DNA from 3 places in the Listeria sp. PSOL-1 genome. Region 2 is predicted to be linked to each of the others. Evidence: predicted binding sites of a transcription regulator. Region 2 holds the regulator's gene; each other region holds the start of a gene.

Region 1 (5,653 bases), 1.7 Mb from region 2:
TCAGTATTTGGCACGATAAATGGCTATACAATGACAGGTATTCGCATTCCCTACGCAATGGCTCTTGAAAACCAACTACCTTTCAGCAATTGGCTCAAAAAATTAGGAAAAAAATCAGCAGTCCCTTACAATTGCGGTATCATCATTCTATTGATTTCCATCATTATGATTTTTACAGGCAAGTTTAATCAACTTACTGATATGTTAATCTTCGTTATTTGGATTTTTTATACCATGACATTTATCGCTATTTTTATTTTACGGAAACGCGAGCCAGAGCTTCACCGCCCTTACAAAGTCCCACTTTATCCTGTCATTCCTGCCATTGCAATTTTGGGCGGAACCTTCATTGTTTTAAATACGTTATTTACTCAGCCACTCAACGCAGGCATTGGCTTGATTTTAACTGCAATTGGTTTGCCAATTTATTTTTATAAGAAAAAGCAAGGCCATTTAGATCGTGAATGAGTGAATAATTTTTGTTAAAAGCTAAAATTCTAGTCTAAAAAAGCAGGGTCAGATAAGTTTTAATTACTTATCTGACCCTGCTTTTTCAAATTATTACTTGCTCTATCAAAGCGTTATCTAATAAAGTATAAGCAAATTTGCTCTTTACTTCTTTTGTTACATAACGTGCATTCACTTTTTAGTATGGTTAGAAAGTGAAATTCTTTATGATGAGTTTGTTTACACACTTTATTAAATGTTTTACATGGATCAAAATTGCTTCAGAATTTTTGATATAAAAATTATATTGCACAACATCTGCACAAATCTTTATAAAAATAATTATTAGAACTTACCTACATAATATGGTCTATACTTAGAAGAAAACATACCTACCACATTGACTGGAGAAATAGGGAAAGTAACACTAGGGGTTGGGATCATAACTGGTAAATTTCCACTTCCGTAGTAATATGAATAGTATATTAGTTTTGAACAATAGCTAGGATTATACTCTCTAATAGAAAAATTAATTTTATACGTCACATGCCTGTCCTTTATTCTACTTCCTTTAGAAGAATAAAACGTCCGATCTGCATATTTAGCTACTTTATCTGCCAATGATTTACTGGGAACTCTATAAACATAATTCCACTGTGTAATATGCTTACTTATGTACTGTCTGGTTGTGCATTGGTTGTTATTATTTGGTATACCTTTTATCCAATTTCGTCCTCCTGGCATTTCAACAATCCAGCCATTGCCATTTGACATAGCAGCATGCCCAATAAAACCAGATAACGTATACTCAGTTGTATAAATAATATCACCCGGTTTAACAGCTTTTACAAACCTTTCAATGTTACTATTACTGGATACACTATTTTTTAATCTTGATAAAATATCGTAAGTTTTCTCTTCCAATATTTTATCACTAGTACCTGGAACAATCCCATAATGATTCACCTCTACCCATGTTTTAAAATCAATATTTTTTGGTAATAATTCTTCCCCTTTCATGTTTTCATAATTCAAGTATAAAGGGTTAGCTATTTCTTTTTCCCATTTTTTATAGGAAAAGGAAAAGGGATTTATAATATTTTTTTTAATGCCATTTTTATAAATATTAACATAGTTGACTTCTACTGCATTTACTTCCTGAATGTTACAATGATAAGCTAGAATAGTTATTAAAATTAGCACTAAGCAATAACCAATATTTTTCACTAAACATTCTCTCCCTAGTTTAACTATAATTTTGAAACCCAATCAATATAATAAGTAATTGACTAATCAGTACCAAAAAATTAATCAAGAAAAACGATACAATTAACAAACTAAAAACTTTACTTGTTGTCAACCGTAATATGATACCTAATAAAACCTGTGTAACAACAGGTAGTACTAACATGATTACGTAAAATAATATTTCATTATTGAAAATAGAAAAATTCCCCGTATTATACATTAAAAACCCGATCAGATTAATAACAAATAAACTATACGTAATAAAATATTTGATAGGATCATCTCTCCCTTTCTTTATCATAAAAAAATTATATCAAAACAAAACTTTCGAGTCCAATTTCACTCATAATTTTTTATTTTTAAAAAATTATGAGTGAAATTGGTTTTAATGATAGATAAAAAACATCTTATAAATAGCAAATGCCCTACCAGAGCTAAGTTTAACGCCATTTATAAGATGTTTTTAATTTATTAAAAACGCCCTCGGAGGGAATCGAACCCCCATTTTAAGAACCGGAATCTCACGTGCTATCCGTTGCACCACGAGGGCTATATATAATCCCATACAAATTAGTATTATACCTGAAAAAGTAGTTTAAAACAAGTAAACTTAGTCAAATCACTAAAAAATAGCCTCTTCAAGGTCTATCATTTGACCTATTTTGACCAAGAGTGTATGATGAGGGTATCGTATAGAAAAGCTTTTTCTATCCTAAATATTTAAGCTCATACAGGAGGTTTTTGAATTATGAATTTAATTCCTACAGTTATTGAACAGACAAGCCGTGGAGAACGTGCTTATGACATTTATTCTCGCTTATTAAAAGACCGGATTATTATGCTTGGTAGCCAGATCAATGATGACGTGGCAAACTCGATCGTTGCACAGCTCTTATTTTTAGATGCCATAGATTCTGAAAAAGACATTTTCCTTTATATCAATTCGCCAGGTGGTAATATTTCCGCTGGTATGGCGATTTATGACACAATGAATTTTGTTAATTCTGATGTTCAGACAATTGGTATGGGAATGGCTGCATCAATGGGTTCTTTTTTACTTGCAGCTGGTACGAGTGGCAAACGTTTTGCCTTGCCAAATGCAGAAATCATGATTCACCAACCACTAGGCGGTGCACAAGGTCAAGCAACAGAAATTGAAATTGCTGCACGCCATATTCTTAAAATTAAAGAACGCATGAACCGCATCTTATCCGAAAAAACTGGGCAACCAATTGAGGTTATTGCTCGTGATACCGATCGTGATAATTTTATGGATGCAACGGAAGCTAAAGAATATGGTTTAATTGATGATATTATAGTAAACAGTTCAACTATTAAATAATGAAAAATGAGTGTAGAAGCTCACACGATTCAAAAAATTAGCGGAAATTCTATATTTCGAATACGACAAATCAAGCGAAAGCGTTTGTAATTGAAGAGGTTTGCCAGAAATCGGAAGCGTACAACTTCCGAAAATCTGGCAAACCTCTTCAATCGCGAGCGCTTGTCGCCGATTTATTTTGTTTATGTGTTATAACATTAAACCAACAATTGCACCTGTTACAAGGCTTACAAGCGTTGCACCAAGTAACAATTTCAATCCGAACTTCGCGACAACATTAGCCTGTGTTTTATCAATACTTTTCGTTGCTCCTACGATAATTCCAATTGAAGAAAAGTTCGCAAAGGAGACAAGGAAAGTTGAAATGATCCCCACTGTTTTTGGTGTCAAATCTCCAACAACTTTCGTCAGGTCAATCATTGCCACAAATTCATTTGTTACAAGTTTCGTTGCCATAATGCTCCCTGCTTCAACGATATCTTTAGCAGGAACTCCCATAATAAAGGCGAATGGCGCAAAAACATAGCCTAGAATCTCTTGGAAACTAATGCCGAAAATGGAATCAAAAACACCATTAACTCCGCCAATTAAGGCGATAAAACCGATCAACATAGCTCCAACAGTTACCGCAACAGTAAAACCTAGCATAATATATTCACTTAGCATTTCGAAAAACGAAGGACGTCTTTCTTCATTAATTTCTAAAATATCTTCCTCAGGGCTGACAGTGTATGGGTTGATAATATGTATAATGGTAAACCCGCTAAATAAATTAAGCACGAGTGCAGTCACTACATATTTAGGTTCAATCAATGTCATATAAGAGCCAACAACGGTCATTGATACGGTTGACATAGCCGATGCACAAAGCGTATATAAACGTTTGCTTGGTAAATCTTTAAGTTGATCTTTAAGTGTAATAAATACTTCAGATTGCCCTAAGATCGCAGCTGCTATTGCATTATACGATTCGAGCTTCCCTAAACCATTGATCTTACTAATCAAAAAGCCAATCGCACGAATAATAAGTTGTAAAATTTTAAAATGATGTAAGATCCCTATTAAAGCAGAAATAAAAACGATGGGTAACAATACAGTTAAGAAAAATGGCGCTTCCCCTTTATTCGCTATTCCGCCAAAAACAAAGTCTACACCTTCCTTAGCATAGCCTAAAATAGCACCAAACATATTGCTAATGCCTTTTATAACAACAAGGCCAGCCGATGTATTTAACAGGATATACGCCAAAGCAATTTGGACTACGAGCATTAAAATAATTGGTTTAATTCGAATCTTTTTTCGGTCACTACTGGCAAGAAAAGCAATTAAAAATGGCACTGCAATTCCTAGTATAAAAATTAAAAATTTCATTCAATAACCCCCTAGAAACGATAAATATAATACATCCCTTGTTATTATCGCCTATTCCTTACTACATGTAAATAGTTAATCCATGATTTAGGGTAAAAATATAAAAGTTTAGCGCGATGTTTTATTTGAATTTTCAATCTTCCTGTTTCAAATAAACGATAGCACCTCGATTTACAAGTTTTGAAAAGAAAATAAAGGCCATTTCTTTCAAAACCTGCAAAGCGAAAGTTGATGCCATTTATAACAGCTTTACCAAGCACGCCCATATTGTTTGGGGCCTTCAATTTTTTCTCCTAATTGTTCAGCAGCTACTTTTGCAAAATAAGGGTTACGCAATAGTTCGCGTCCAATAAAAATTAAATCAGCACGTTCATTACCAAGGATTTCCTCTGCTTGCAAGCCATTTGTAATTAAGCCCACAGCTCCCGTTGCAATTCCAGCAAAGCTCCGAATTTTTTCAGCAAAAGGAACTTGGTAGCCTGGATAGCTTTTTGGCATAACAGCGACAAGTCCACCTGCACTTACATCCAGCAAATCTACACCATCTGCTTTCATCCATTTCGCAAATGGGAGATAATCATCTATTTGTAAGCCTGCATGTGTATAATCTGTAGCAGAAATACGGACAAGTATTGGTCCATTCCAAACTTCGCGAACTGCTTTTATGACTTCACTTAAGATGCGGTAGCGATTACCAGCTGGTCCACCATATACATCTTCCCGGCGATTAGAAATAGGCGATAAAAATTGATGCAACAAATAGCCATGTGCCGCATGAATTTCAATAACATCGAAACCAGCTTCAAGAGCGCGAGAAGCAGCATGTCTAAAAGCTGCGACAATTTCATGAATTTCGCTGGTTGTTAATTCATCTGGTATTACGCTATCGTCATTAAAAGGAATACTTGAAGGAGCAACGATTTTACCTGGAATTTCTGCCTTTCGCCCAGCATGTGCTAGCTGAATGCCGATCTTAGCCTCGTGCTCATGCACACTATTTACAATTCGCTTAAGCGCTGGTATTTGTTTGTCGTCCCAAATGCCTAAGTCCAATGGAGAAATACGTCCTATTTTTGCGACTGCTGTTGCTTCAAGTAAAATTAAACCTGTTCCTCCTGCTGCACGTGAAACGTAATGTGCAAAGTGAAAATCAGTTGCTATCCCGTCACCTTTTTCAACAGAATACATACACATTGGCGCCATTACTAGGCGATTTTTCAATGTAATGTTTTGCAGTTTATAACT
Region 2 (5,653 bases):
CTGCACGAAGCTTAGTTTGTTTAACAGATTCTTCACCTGAAATATAGAGTACTTTTTTTCCAGAGAGTGTTAACTCAGCAGAAACTTGTAGTAGCAAAGTGGATTTTCCGATTCCTGGATCTCCTCCAACAAGTACTAGTGACCCTTCTACTACTCCGCCACCTAAAACACGATTTAACTCTGGCATTTTTGTCTGAATTCGTTTCTCTGATTCGCTTGTTACATCGGTAATTCGCATTGCCTTAGAAGGTTCATCTGTATGATGAAAAGACGTTCTTGTCTTTTTAGAAGGTGCTAATGCCTCTACCATCTGATTCCACTCGCCACAATTTGGGCACTTTCCCATCCATTTAGGTGATTCATAACCACAAGAGTTACAGACGAATTTTGTTGCTCGTTTTGCCATAAAATAGTGTCCCCCCTTTCGCTTTTATTTATTTTAACACAGATCATACGTTCTGTTTAGCATTCTAAGTAAAGTTTCTTTTTTAAGCTGATTATAAACATTTCGCGTAAAAAAAGAGTCTGGGGGCATAAACAAAATAAATCGGCGACAAGCGCTCGTATTGAAGGAGTTTGCCAGACTTCCGGATCTCACGCACAGCCTCGCACGTTCCGTTTCCGGTTTGTGGCAAACTCCTTCAGTACAAACACTTTTGCTCGATTTATCGTGTTCGACATATAGGACCTATGCTCTACTTTTTTAAAATCGTGTTTTCTTAAAGAATAGAGCTAAATTGCATTATATCCCCGACTCATTTAGCATTTTATTTTATACTTTCTTTTTTACGAATAGAATTATTTTTTTTACGAACCTCAAGCTCACCATCTTTCACGCCGATTTCTACTTTGTCACCGACTTTAATGGCTCCACGTAACAATTCTTCAGAAAGACGATCTTCAATATTTTTTTGAATCGCACGCTTAAGTGGACGCGCACCATATTCAGGATCATACCCATCTTTTACGATTTTCGCTTTGGCTCCTTCAGTTAATTTAACATGAATATCGCGTTCGAGAAGACGACTAGTAAGTTGTCTTGTAAGGAGCGTCACAATTTTCTTCAATTCCTTTTCAGAAAGTGAATGAAAGACAATCGTTTCATCAATTCGATTGATAAATTCTGGACGGAATGTTTGTTTTAGTTCTTGTAAAACACGATGTTCCATGGCTTTATGATCTTTTGTTAAATCAGTAGCGTTAAAACCGACTGATTTGTCTTGCGTCATTTCTTGTGCTCCAACGTTTGATGTCATAATAATTACGGTATTACGAAAATCAACTACACGGCCTTTAGAATCTGTCAAACGTCCATCATCAAGGACTTGAAGTAGCATATTAAACACATCAGGATGCGCTTTTTCAATTTCATCAAGTAAAATAACAGAATACGGATTTTGACGTACCTTCTCGGTTAGCTGACCGCCCTCTTCATAACCGACATATCCAGGAGGAGAACCAACTAAGCGGGCAGTAGAAAATTTCTCCATGTACTCTGACATATCAACACGAATCATTGCTTTTTCATCATCAAACATTGCTTCTGCTAAAGCTCTAGCTAGCTCTGTTTTACCAACACCAGTTGGACCAAGGAAAATAAAAGAACCTATAGGGCGTTTTGGATCTTTAAGTCCTGCTCTCGCACGTCTAACTGCTAATGCAACAGCTTTAACGGCTTCATCTTGTCCGATCACACGTTCATGTAATATTTTTTCCATATTTAAAAGTCTATTCGTTTCGGTTTCTGCAAGTTTGGTAACAGGAATGCCAGTCCAGCTTGCAACGACTTCAGCAATTATATCTTCCGTTACCTGACTGTTATCCGCTCCTTGTTGCTCTTTCCAGTTCGTTTTCTTCTTTTCTAAAACTTTTTTTAATTTTTGCTCGGTATCACGAAGAGAAGCAGCTTTCTCAAATTCTTGACCTTGGACAGCGGCATCTTTTTCTTTTCTAAGTTCGGTTAATTTATCTTCCATTTCTTTTAGGTTAGATGGCGTTGTATAAGCTTTTAGACGCACTTTTGAGCCTGCTTCATCAATCACATCAATCGCCTTATCCGGTAAAAATCGGTCGGAAATATAGCGGTCAGACAGCCTTACAGCAGCTTCTAAGGCCTCATCTGTGATTGCTACGCGATGGTGTGCTTCATAACGATCTCGTAAGCCTCGTAAAATTTGGATAGATTCTTCTGTTGTCGGCTCGGCTACTTTAATAGGTTGGAAACGTCTTTCTAAAGCAGCATCTTTTTCGATATATTTACGATATTCATCAAGTGTAGTTGCACCAATACATTGCAGTTCTCCACGAGCTAGAGGTGGTTTTAAAATATTTGATGCATCGATTGCTCCTTCTGCTCCGCCAGCACCAATCAATGTATGCAACTCATCAATAAATAAAATTACATTTCCTGCTTGTCTAATTTCATCCATAACTTTTTTTAAACGATCTTCAAACTCGCCACGATACTTAGTCCCAGCAACAACCGTACCCATATCAAGTGTCATAACACGTTTGTTACGTAACATTTCAGGTACTTCGCCTCGAATAATTTGTTGTGCTAAACCTTCAGCAATAGCAGTTTTACCAACACCAGGTTCACCAATTAAAACAGGGTTATTTTTAGTACGTCTACTTAATACTTCAATTACACGTTGAATTTCTTTTCCACGCCCGATAACAGGGTCTAAGTTTTCCTCACGTGCAATGACTGTTAAATCACGAGCTAGACTGTCTAAAGTAGGGGTTGCTTGTGTATTTGTTTGTCTCCCAGCGCTTGTACCTTCACCGCTTCCAAGTAATTGCAATACCTGCTGGCGTGCCTTATTTAAACTGACACCAAGGTTACTCAATACACGTGCAGCAATACCTTCACCTTCGCGTATTAAACCAAGAAGTATGTGCTCGGTTCCTACATAAGTATGACCTAACTTACGTGCTTCATCCATAGATAATTCAATTACTTTTTTAGCGCGGGGGGTATATTGTATTGTGGTTACAGGAATTTCGCCCTCTCCAATTAAAGATTCTACTTCTTCCTGTAACTTTTCAGTATCGATTCCTAATTCATATAAAGCTTTTGCAGCAATACCTTCGCCTTCGTTTACTAAACCGAGTAAGATATGTTCTGTTCCTAGGTTACTATGGTTAAGGCGCATAGCCTCTTCTTGTGATAATGCGAGAACTTTCTGTGCTCTTTGTGTAAATCGTCCAAACATCATTGTTGTTTTCCTCCTTTTACCTATGAATGTAAAGCAAAAATGACTTCTACTACATTTTTATTCATATAGGCAACTCTTCTTGCATAATAATTTGTTTAACAGGTTATGTCAAATTTTGTAAAATTTGTTCTTTATGACATTCAATTAGAAACCTGAAAACGTTGAATAAGATTGTATCTTTTATTTCTTACCACAAAATAGAGCTTTTAATCCATCTGTTTTAAAGAATTTAATCATATTTTAAAGCGACTAACATTGCTTCAAGTATTCTACCACGTAAAATATCACGATCAGGAAGCGGCAATATTAAAACCTCGCGATCCAAAGCAGCTAGCATTAACCTCGCTTCTTTTTTACTGATGACTTGTTCCTCAAGCAAACGAAGTAATACATCTTCTGAAAAAACTTGTGAAACTTTTTTGCCGTGTACCATTGAAATAATAGCTTCTAAAAGCTGTAACTTGTCACTCATTTTCACTTTAATAATTCGAATATATCCTCCGCCTCCGCGTTTACTTTCCACAATATAACCACGTTCCATTGTAAATCTTGTATTAATTACATAATTTATTTGTGATGGGACACATTCAAATTTATTAGCGATTTCACTTCTTTTAATTTCAACAGCCTCGCTTGACTCTAATACTTGCTTTAAATAAGCCTCAATGATGTCAGAAATATTCCTCATCACATAGAGCTCCTTTCACTTGACTTTGACTAATTTTGACTTTAATTATACTAGAAAAGCAAACTAAATTGCAATAGATTGGCTTATAAATAAAAAAGCATTTACACTTAAAAAAGTGCAAATGCTTTACTCAACAGCCCGGCAGCGACCTACTCTCACAGGGGGAAGCCCCCCACTACCATCGGCGCAGAGAAGCTTAACTACCGTGTTCGGGATGGGAACGGGTGTGACCTTCTCGCCATTGCTACCAGACTTATTCATTGAAAGATGATTCTTTCAAAACTAGATAAAAAGGGTGATTAAACCTGACTCCAAGAGTCTTTTTTAAGGATAAGTCCTCGATCGATTAGTATTTGTCCGCTCCATATGTCGCCATACTTCCACTCCAAACCTATCTACCTGATCTTCTTTCAGGGATCTTACTTTCTTTCGAAATGGGAAATCTCATCTCGAGGGGGGCTTCACGCTTAGATGCTTTCAGCGTTTATCCCGTCCGCACATAGCTACCCAGCGATGCTCCTGGCGGAACAACTGGTACACCAGCGGTGCGTCCATCCCGGTCCTCTCGTACTAAGGACAGCTCCTCTCAAATTTCCTGCGCCCGCGACGGATAGGGACCGAACTGTCTCACGACGTTCTGAACCCAGCTCGCGTGCCGCTTTAATGGGCGAACAGCCCAACCCTTGGGACCGACTACAGCCCCAGGATGCGACGAGCCGACATCGAGGTGCCAAACCTCCCCGTCGATGTGGACTCTTGGGGGAGATAAGCCTGTTATCCCCGGGGTAGCTTTTATCCGTTGAGCGATGGCCCTTCCATGCGGTACCACCGGATCACTAAGCCCGACTTTCGTCCCTGCTCGACTTGTCAGTCTCGCAGTCAAGCTCCCTTGTGCCTTTACACTCTGCGAATGATTTCCATCCATTCTGAGGGAACCTTTGGGCGCCTCCGTTACTCTTTAGGAGGCGACCGCCCCAGTCAAACTGCCCACCTGACACTGTCTCCCCACACGCTAAGTGTGGCGGGTTAGAATGGTCATACAGCAGGGGTAGTATCCCACCATTGCCTCCTCGCACGCTGGCGCGCGCGGCTCTTTGGCTCCTACCTATCCTGTACAAGCTGTACAAACATTCCATATCAGGTTGCAGTAAAGCTCCACGGGGTCTTTCCGTCCTGTCGCGGGTAACCTGCATCTTCACAGGTACTATAATTTCACCGAGTCTCTCGTTGAGACAGTGCCCAGATCGTTGCGCCTTTCGTGCGGGTCGGAACTTACCCGACAAGGAATTTCGCTACCTTAGGACCGTTATAGTTACGGCCGCCGTTTACTGGGGCTTCAATTCGCACCTTCGCTTACGCTAAGCGCTCCTCTTAACCTTCCAGCACCGGGCAGGCGTCAGCCCCTATACGTCACCTTACGGTTTTGCAGAGACCTGTGTTTTTGCTAAACAGTCGCCTGGGCCTATTCACTGCGGCTCTCTCGGGCTTTCACCCTATCAGAGCACCCCTTCTCCCGAAGTTACGGGGTCATTTTGCCGAGTTCCTTAACGAGAGTTCTCTCGCTCACCTTAGGATTCTCTCCTCATCTACCTGTGTCGGTTTGCGGTACGGGCCGCTCTACTCTTCCTAGAGGCTTTTCTTGACAGCGTGAAATCAGGAACTTCCGTACTTTAATTTCCTTCCCCATCACAGCTCATGCTTCGTAAGAAGCGGATTTGCCTACTTCTTACACTCACTGCTTGGACGC
Region 3 (5,653 bases), 210 kb from region 2:
TTTTATTTGGGGTGCAATGATGTCCATCCAATAAGGTATCACGCGTTCTAAGGTCACTTTTAAATTTTCACCTGAAGGAATGGCATGCGCATCAAGCAAATCGTAACGGCGATCGTTTTTTGCTTGGCGTTTATCATTTTCTTCAAGAAGAGGAGGAAGCGTGTCATAGCTTCTGCGCCATAGTTGTACTTGGTCTGCGCCATATTTTTCGGCTGTTTCTTGTTTATTTAAACCTTGTAACGCTCCGTAATGTCTTTCATTTAGACGCCATGATTTATAAACAGGAAGCCACATTTGATTTGACTCTTCTAATACATAGTTTAATGTTTTAATGGCGCGGGTTAAGACCGAAGTAAAAGCGACATCAAATTCTAAACCTGCTTCTTTTATTTTTTTCCCGGCTGTTTTTGCTTCAATGATTCCTTCTTCTGACAAATCAACATCATGCCAACCTGTAAATAGGTTTAACTTATTCCACTCACTTTGTCCGTGACGAATTAATACTAGTTTCATTTTACTCATCCTTCCCTACTAGCGTTTATCTAGCCAATCCATTTTTCCCTGTTCCGTGAAAACTAAACGCTTTAGTTAGGCGTTTTTTGTGTTAAAGGTTAACTCATTATTTGCAAGATCAATTTCAACAGTAGCATGTGGCATTACCTTTCCAGCAACGATTTCACGGGCAAGAGGCGTTTCCATATGGCGCACTAAATAGCGTTTTAATGGCCGTGCTCCGTAAATTGGATCATAGGCTTCTTCTGCAATAAATGCTTTTGCGGCATTAGAAATAGCGATATTTATTTCTTGATCTTGTAAACGCCATTGTAATTCATGAACTAATTTCTCAACAATTCCTTTAATGTTTTCAAGTGAAAGTGGTTTAAATAAGATGATATCATCCACACGATTTAAAAATTCTGGTTTAAAGGAAGATTGTAGAATTTGAAGCACATCTTTCTCCAATTCTGCTGAAATTTCACCATTTGCTGTTCGTTCTAGTAATAATGTAGAGCCAATATTACTTGTCATGATGATCACTGTATTCTTGAAATCGACCATCCGACCTTTTGAATCTGTAATGCGACCGTCATCTAGGACTTGTAAGAGGATATTAAATACATCAGGATGGGCTTTTTCGATTTCATCTAATAAAATAATTGAATATGGATTACGACGGACGGCTTCTGTTAATTGTCCGCCTTCTTCATAGCCGACATAACCAGGAGGAGCTCCAACAAGTCGCGATACAGAATGTTTCTCCATGTATTCGCTCATATCGATTCGAATCATGTGGTCTTCTGAATCAAATAGGTTGTACGCCAATGCTTTAGCTAATTCCGTTTTCCCGACACCTGTTGGTCCAAGAAAAATAAATGAACCGATTGGCTTACGTGGATCTTTAATCCCGGCGCGTGCACGCAAAACAGCATCGCTAACTAAATTGACAGCATTGTCTTGGCCAATGACTTTTTCATGAAGTGCATCTGCTAATTTTAACAGTTTCTCGCGTTCACCTTCTACTAACTTAGTTACAGGAATGCCTGTCCAACGTCCAATGATTTCGGCAATTTCGTTTTCAGTCACTTCCTCTTGTAATAAACGATCTTCTTGTGTTGTTTTTGTACGATTTTCGGCTTCTAACTCGGTTAATTCTTTTTCTGCAGCTGGGATCTTGCCGTGTCGAAGTTCTGCTGCTCGATTTAAATCGTAATTGTTTTCAGCCTCTTCTAAATCATGGCGCATTTGGTCAATGGCTTCACGGATTTCACGAATCTTACCAATCTCGCCTTTTTCTGCTTCCCACTTGGCTTTCATTTGATTAGCTGCTTCTTTATAGTCGGCTAACTCTTTTTGCAATGTTTCTAAGCGGCGTTCGCTAGCAACATCTTTTTCTTCTTTTAACGCGGCTTCTTCAATCTCAAGCTGCATGACTTTTCTTGTGACTTCATCTAATTCGCTTGGCATTGAATCAATTTCAACACGAATCGTTGCACAAGCCTCGTCAACTAAATCAATGGCTTTGTCTGGTAAAAAACGATCTGTGATATAACGATTAGATAATGTCGCTGCAGCAACTAAAGCGTTATCATGGATGTTAACCCCATGATGAATTTCAAAGCGTTCTTTTAAACCACGTAAAATAGAGACTGTATCTTCTACGGTTGGCTCTGGGACCAGGACTTTTTGAAAGCGACGTTCAAGCGCGGCATCTTTTTCAATATATTGGCGGTATTCATCAAGTGTGGTTGCACCGATACAATGAAGTTCACCACGTGCTAACATTGGCTTCAACATATTGCCTGCATCCATTGCCCCTTCTGTTTTCCCAGCGCCGACAATCGTATGAATTTCGTCAATAAAAAGTAAAATTTGGCCTTCTGATTGTTTTACTTCTTGAAGGACAGCTTTTAAACGTTCTTCAAATTCGCCGCGATATTTAGCTCCGGCAATAAGCGAACCTAGATCAAGTGATATAATTATTTTATCTTTTAGGCCTTCTGGTACGTCTTTTCGGACAATTCTTTGGGCAAGGCCCTCTACAATAGCTGTTTTCCCTACACCCGGTTCACCGATTAGGACAGGGTTATTTTTTGTTTTACGTGATAAAATACGAATCACGTTACGAATTTCAGTGTCTCGGCCAATAACAGGATCTATTTTTCCACTTCTTACTTCTTTAATGAGATCCCGTCCATATTTTTCTAGAGCTTCATAGTTCTCTTCAGCATTTTGACTTGTCACTTTTTTACCTCCTCGAACTTGCATAATGGCTTGTTTTATCACTTTTGAATGAATATTTTGAGATGTAATTGCTTCTGTAATCGGGCTGTTTTTTTGTTCCATAACAGCAAGCAATAAGTGTTCTGTTGAAACAAACTCATCCTCTAATTCTTTTTCTATTTTTTCAGCATTAACGATTAGCTGATATAAATCTTGGCTCATTGAACGGCCATATTGAATATTCGTTCCAGAAACTGCAGGGACTTTTGCTAATGCTTGGTCTATTTCTATTTCAAGTTTGCTTATATCTACTTGTGCAACCTCATAAATCCGCTTAGCAAAATCGCTTTCTTGTAATAATACTTTGAAAAGATGTACGACATCAATAGATTGGTGTTCTTTTTCGATAGCAAGTTGTTGAGCTCCGGCAATCAATTCTTGTACTTGTTGTGTAAATTTTTGCATTTCCATTTGGTTTTTCCTCCTTTGATTCAAGAAGTTGTTTGACCTTTTTTGACCTTAAGGTTATTATACATCAAATTAGCTTTCTTTGTCGAATGAAAACGCCTGTTTTAAGACAAGTATGGAGCATAAACAAAATAAATCAGTAATAAGCGCTCGCATAAAAAAGTTTGCCAGACTTCCGGTTTTCACGCACAGTCGTACGCTCCGCTTCCCGATTCTGGCAAACTCCTTAATACAAACGCTTTCGCTCGATTTATCGTGTCCGAAATATAGCACCTACGCTATATCTTTAAAATCATACTTTCTAAAAAATATACATGGTGACCTAAACTCTTAAAGTTACCGATATAAAACAAAATCGCTAACATCTTCAAAGCCAATTTTATGGTACATCTTTCCAGCAATTGGATTATGATAAAACAAACAGGGTGTCTTTCCTTCCGCAAGTAAGTCACAACAAAGACGTTTCAGAATTGTGCTTGCAAATTTTTGATTGCGATAATTCTCTTTTGTTGCCACTCCTGTGATCATTGCTGAAAAGCTATTTTCTGCTGAAGTCTCTGCGACAGATGCGATTTCACCATTTTGCTCAGTATAATAAATTCGTTTTGATCCCTGATTAAGTTGTTCAATCATTAAATCAATATTTCTATCGCGCTCTTCAAACTCTTTTATTTCTGCTTGCATAGTAACAATTGCAGGTACATCTTCTGCTTTAGCTTGGCGAATAATCACTTCATGGTTGGCATTTATCATGCTTGCATTTGTACACTTACAAAAATATGCTTCTTGTTTTTTCGCCTTAATTTCAGGCAACGTCTGTTCAAATTGTGAAACTACACGCGGGATACCGCTGATATTAATATTTTTACCTTCTTTTTCTTGGATAATTTTAGTAAAAGCAGCCACATCAAAATCAGAAGACTTCGCATATGGTAAAAAATTATGTTCAAAGCGTAGCATACACGCACGCAATTGCTGGTTTTCATCGAAGTCTCCCCATAAATCGATAAAATCATTATCATAACCAAAATTTTCAATATCGCCTAATATAAATAAATTTAAAAGTGCTTCCGGTTTAAGCAGTTTCATGACTTCCACTTCATTCGATGCAGTTAGCCTTTTAATCAAGTGCTTCCACTCCTCAACAACAAATTAGTAACAGCAAAGTGCTTTCATTTTAGTTGAATTATAGCAAGAAGTCAACAGCTGATAAACGCCGATGAAATTGCTATTTATACCGTATAATTGAGAGAAAACGATTACAATGGTGAATTAAATTATTTTACGTTTGATGATGATGAGCTTGCTTTAAGCTAATAAAAAAAAGCCCGCGAAAAGATTAGAAATCCTCGGGGCCTTTCGTCGTATATCTTACATCATTCCAGGCATTCCACCCATACCCATATCAGGGGAAGCTGGCGCATTTTCTTCAGGGCTATCTGCGACCACAGCCTCTGTTGTTAAAAGAAGTGCTGCAACAGAAGAAGCATTTTGAAGTGCAGAACGCGTAACTTTTGTCGGATCAACAATACCTGCATCAAACATATTTACCCATTCTCCATTTGCTGCATTAAAGCCGATGCCAACTTTTTCATTTTTTAAGCGCTCGACAATTACTGAACCCTCAAGTCCTGCGTTATGTGCAATTTGACGTACGGGTTCTTCAAGTGAACGTAGGACGATATTAATTCCTGTTTTTACGTCGCCTGTTGCTGAGATAGCTTTTACTTTCTGATATACATTAACAAGAGCTGTACCGCCGCCAGAGACAATACCTTCTTCAACAGCTGCACGTGTTGAATTTAACGCATCTTCAATACGTAATTTGCGTTCTTTAAGCTCTGTTTCAGTTGCAGCTCCAACTTTGATAACCGCAACGCCACCAGCAAGTTTTGCAAGTCGTTCTTGTAATTTTTCTTTATCAAAGTCAGAAGTTGTTTCTTCCATTTGTGCACGAATTTGACCAACGCGGGCTGAAATTTGTGCTGTTTCGCCAGCACCTTCAACGATTGTTGTATCATCTTTCGTTACCACAACTTTGTTTGCTGTACCTAACTGCTCAATGGTTGTTGCTTTTAGATCTAAGCCAAGGTCTTCTGTAATCACTTGACCACCAGTTAAAATAGCAATATCTTCAAGCATCGCTTTACGACGATCACCAAACCCAGGTGCTTTTACAGCTACAACATTGAATGTACCACGTAATTTATTTAATACAAGTGTTGCTTGCGCTTCGCCCTCTACGTCTTCAGCAATAATGATCATTGGACGGCCTTGTTGTACAACTTGTTCAAGAACAGGTAAAATATCTTGAATGTTAGTAATTTTTTTATCTGTGATTAAAATATATGGTTTTTCAAGATTAGCTTCCATTTTATCAGAATCAGTGACCATATAAGGGCTTGTATAACCACGATCAAATTGCATCCCTTCAACGACGTCAAGTTCTGTTGCGAAGCCTTTT

Evidence for each region. Region 2 encodes CtsR, which represses protease genes until heat stress. Its sites were predicted from a motif close to ATGGTCAATAAAGGTCAAACA; they were not measured.
Region 1: the regulator CtsR is predicted to act here: its motif matches at 2,345-2,365, upstream of clpP (ATP-dependent Clp endopeptidase proteolytic subunit ClpP).
Region 3: the regulator CtsR is predicted to act here: its motif matches at 3,222-3,242, upstream of clpB (ATP-dependent chaperone ClpB).

What each region holds. Positions count from the first base shown of each region.
Region 1 covers NZ_LR760298.1:1,660,629-1,666,281, forward strand. Annotated here, with positions in the region: gene G6Q10_RS08040 (APC family permease) at 1-468, shown strand, start outside; gene G6Q10_RS08045 (hypothetical protein) at 793-1,674, opposite strand; tRNA gene G6Q10_RS08050 (tRNA-Arg) at 2,174-2,245, opposite strand; gene clpP (ATP-dependent Clp endopeptidase proteolytic subunit ClpP) at 2,444-3,037, shown strand; gene G6Q10_RS08060 (NupC/NupG family nucleoside CNT transporter) at 3,227-4,408, opposite strand; gene namA (NADPH dehydrogenase NamA) at 4,658-5,653, opposite strand, start outside.
Region 2 covers NZ_LR760298.1:1,673-7,325, reverse strand. Annotated here, with positions in the region: gene radA (DNA repair protein RadA) at 1-406, opposite strand, end outside; gene G6Q10_RS00020 (ATP-dependent Clp protease ATP-binding subunit) at 768-3,218, opposite strand; gene G6Q10_RS00015 (CtsR family transcriptional regulator) at 3,448-3,906, opposite strand; rRNA gene rrf (5S ribosomal RNA) at 4,043-4,158, opposite strand; rRNA gene G6Q10_RS00005 (23S ribosomal RNA) at 4,233-5,653, opposite strand, start outside.
Region 3 covers NZ_LR760298.1:207,776-213,428, reverse strand. Annotated here, with positions in the region: gene gpmA (2,3-diphosphoglycerate-dependent phosphoglycerate mutase) at 1-513, opposite strand, end outside; gene clpB (ATP-dependent chaperone ClpB) at 589-3,192, opposite strand; gene G6Q10_RS01035 (GNAT family N-acetyltransferase) at 3,526-4,317, opposite strand; gene groL (chaperonin GroEL) at 4,561-5,653, opposite strand, start outside.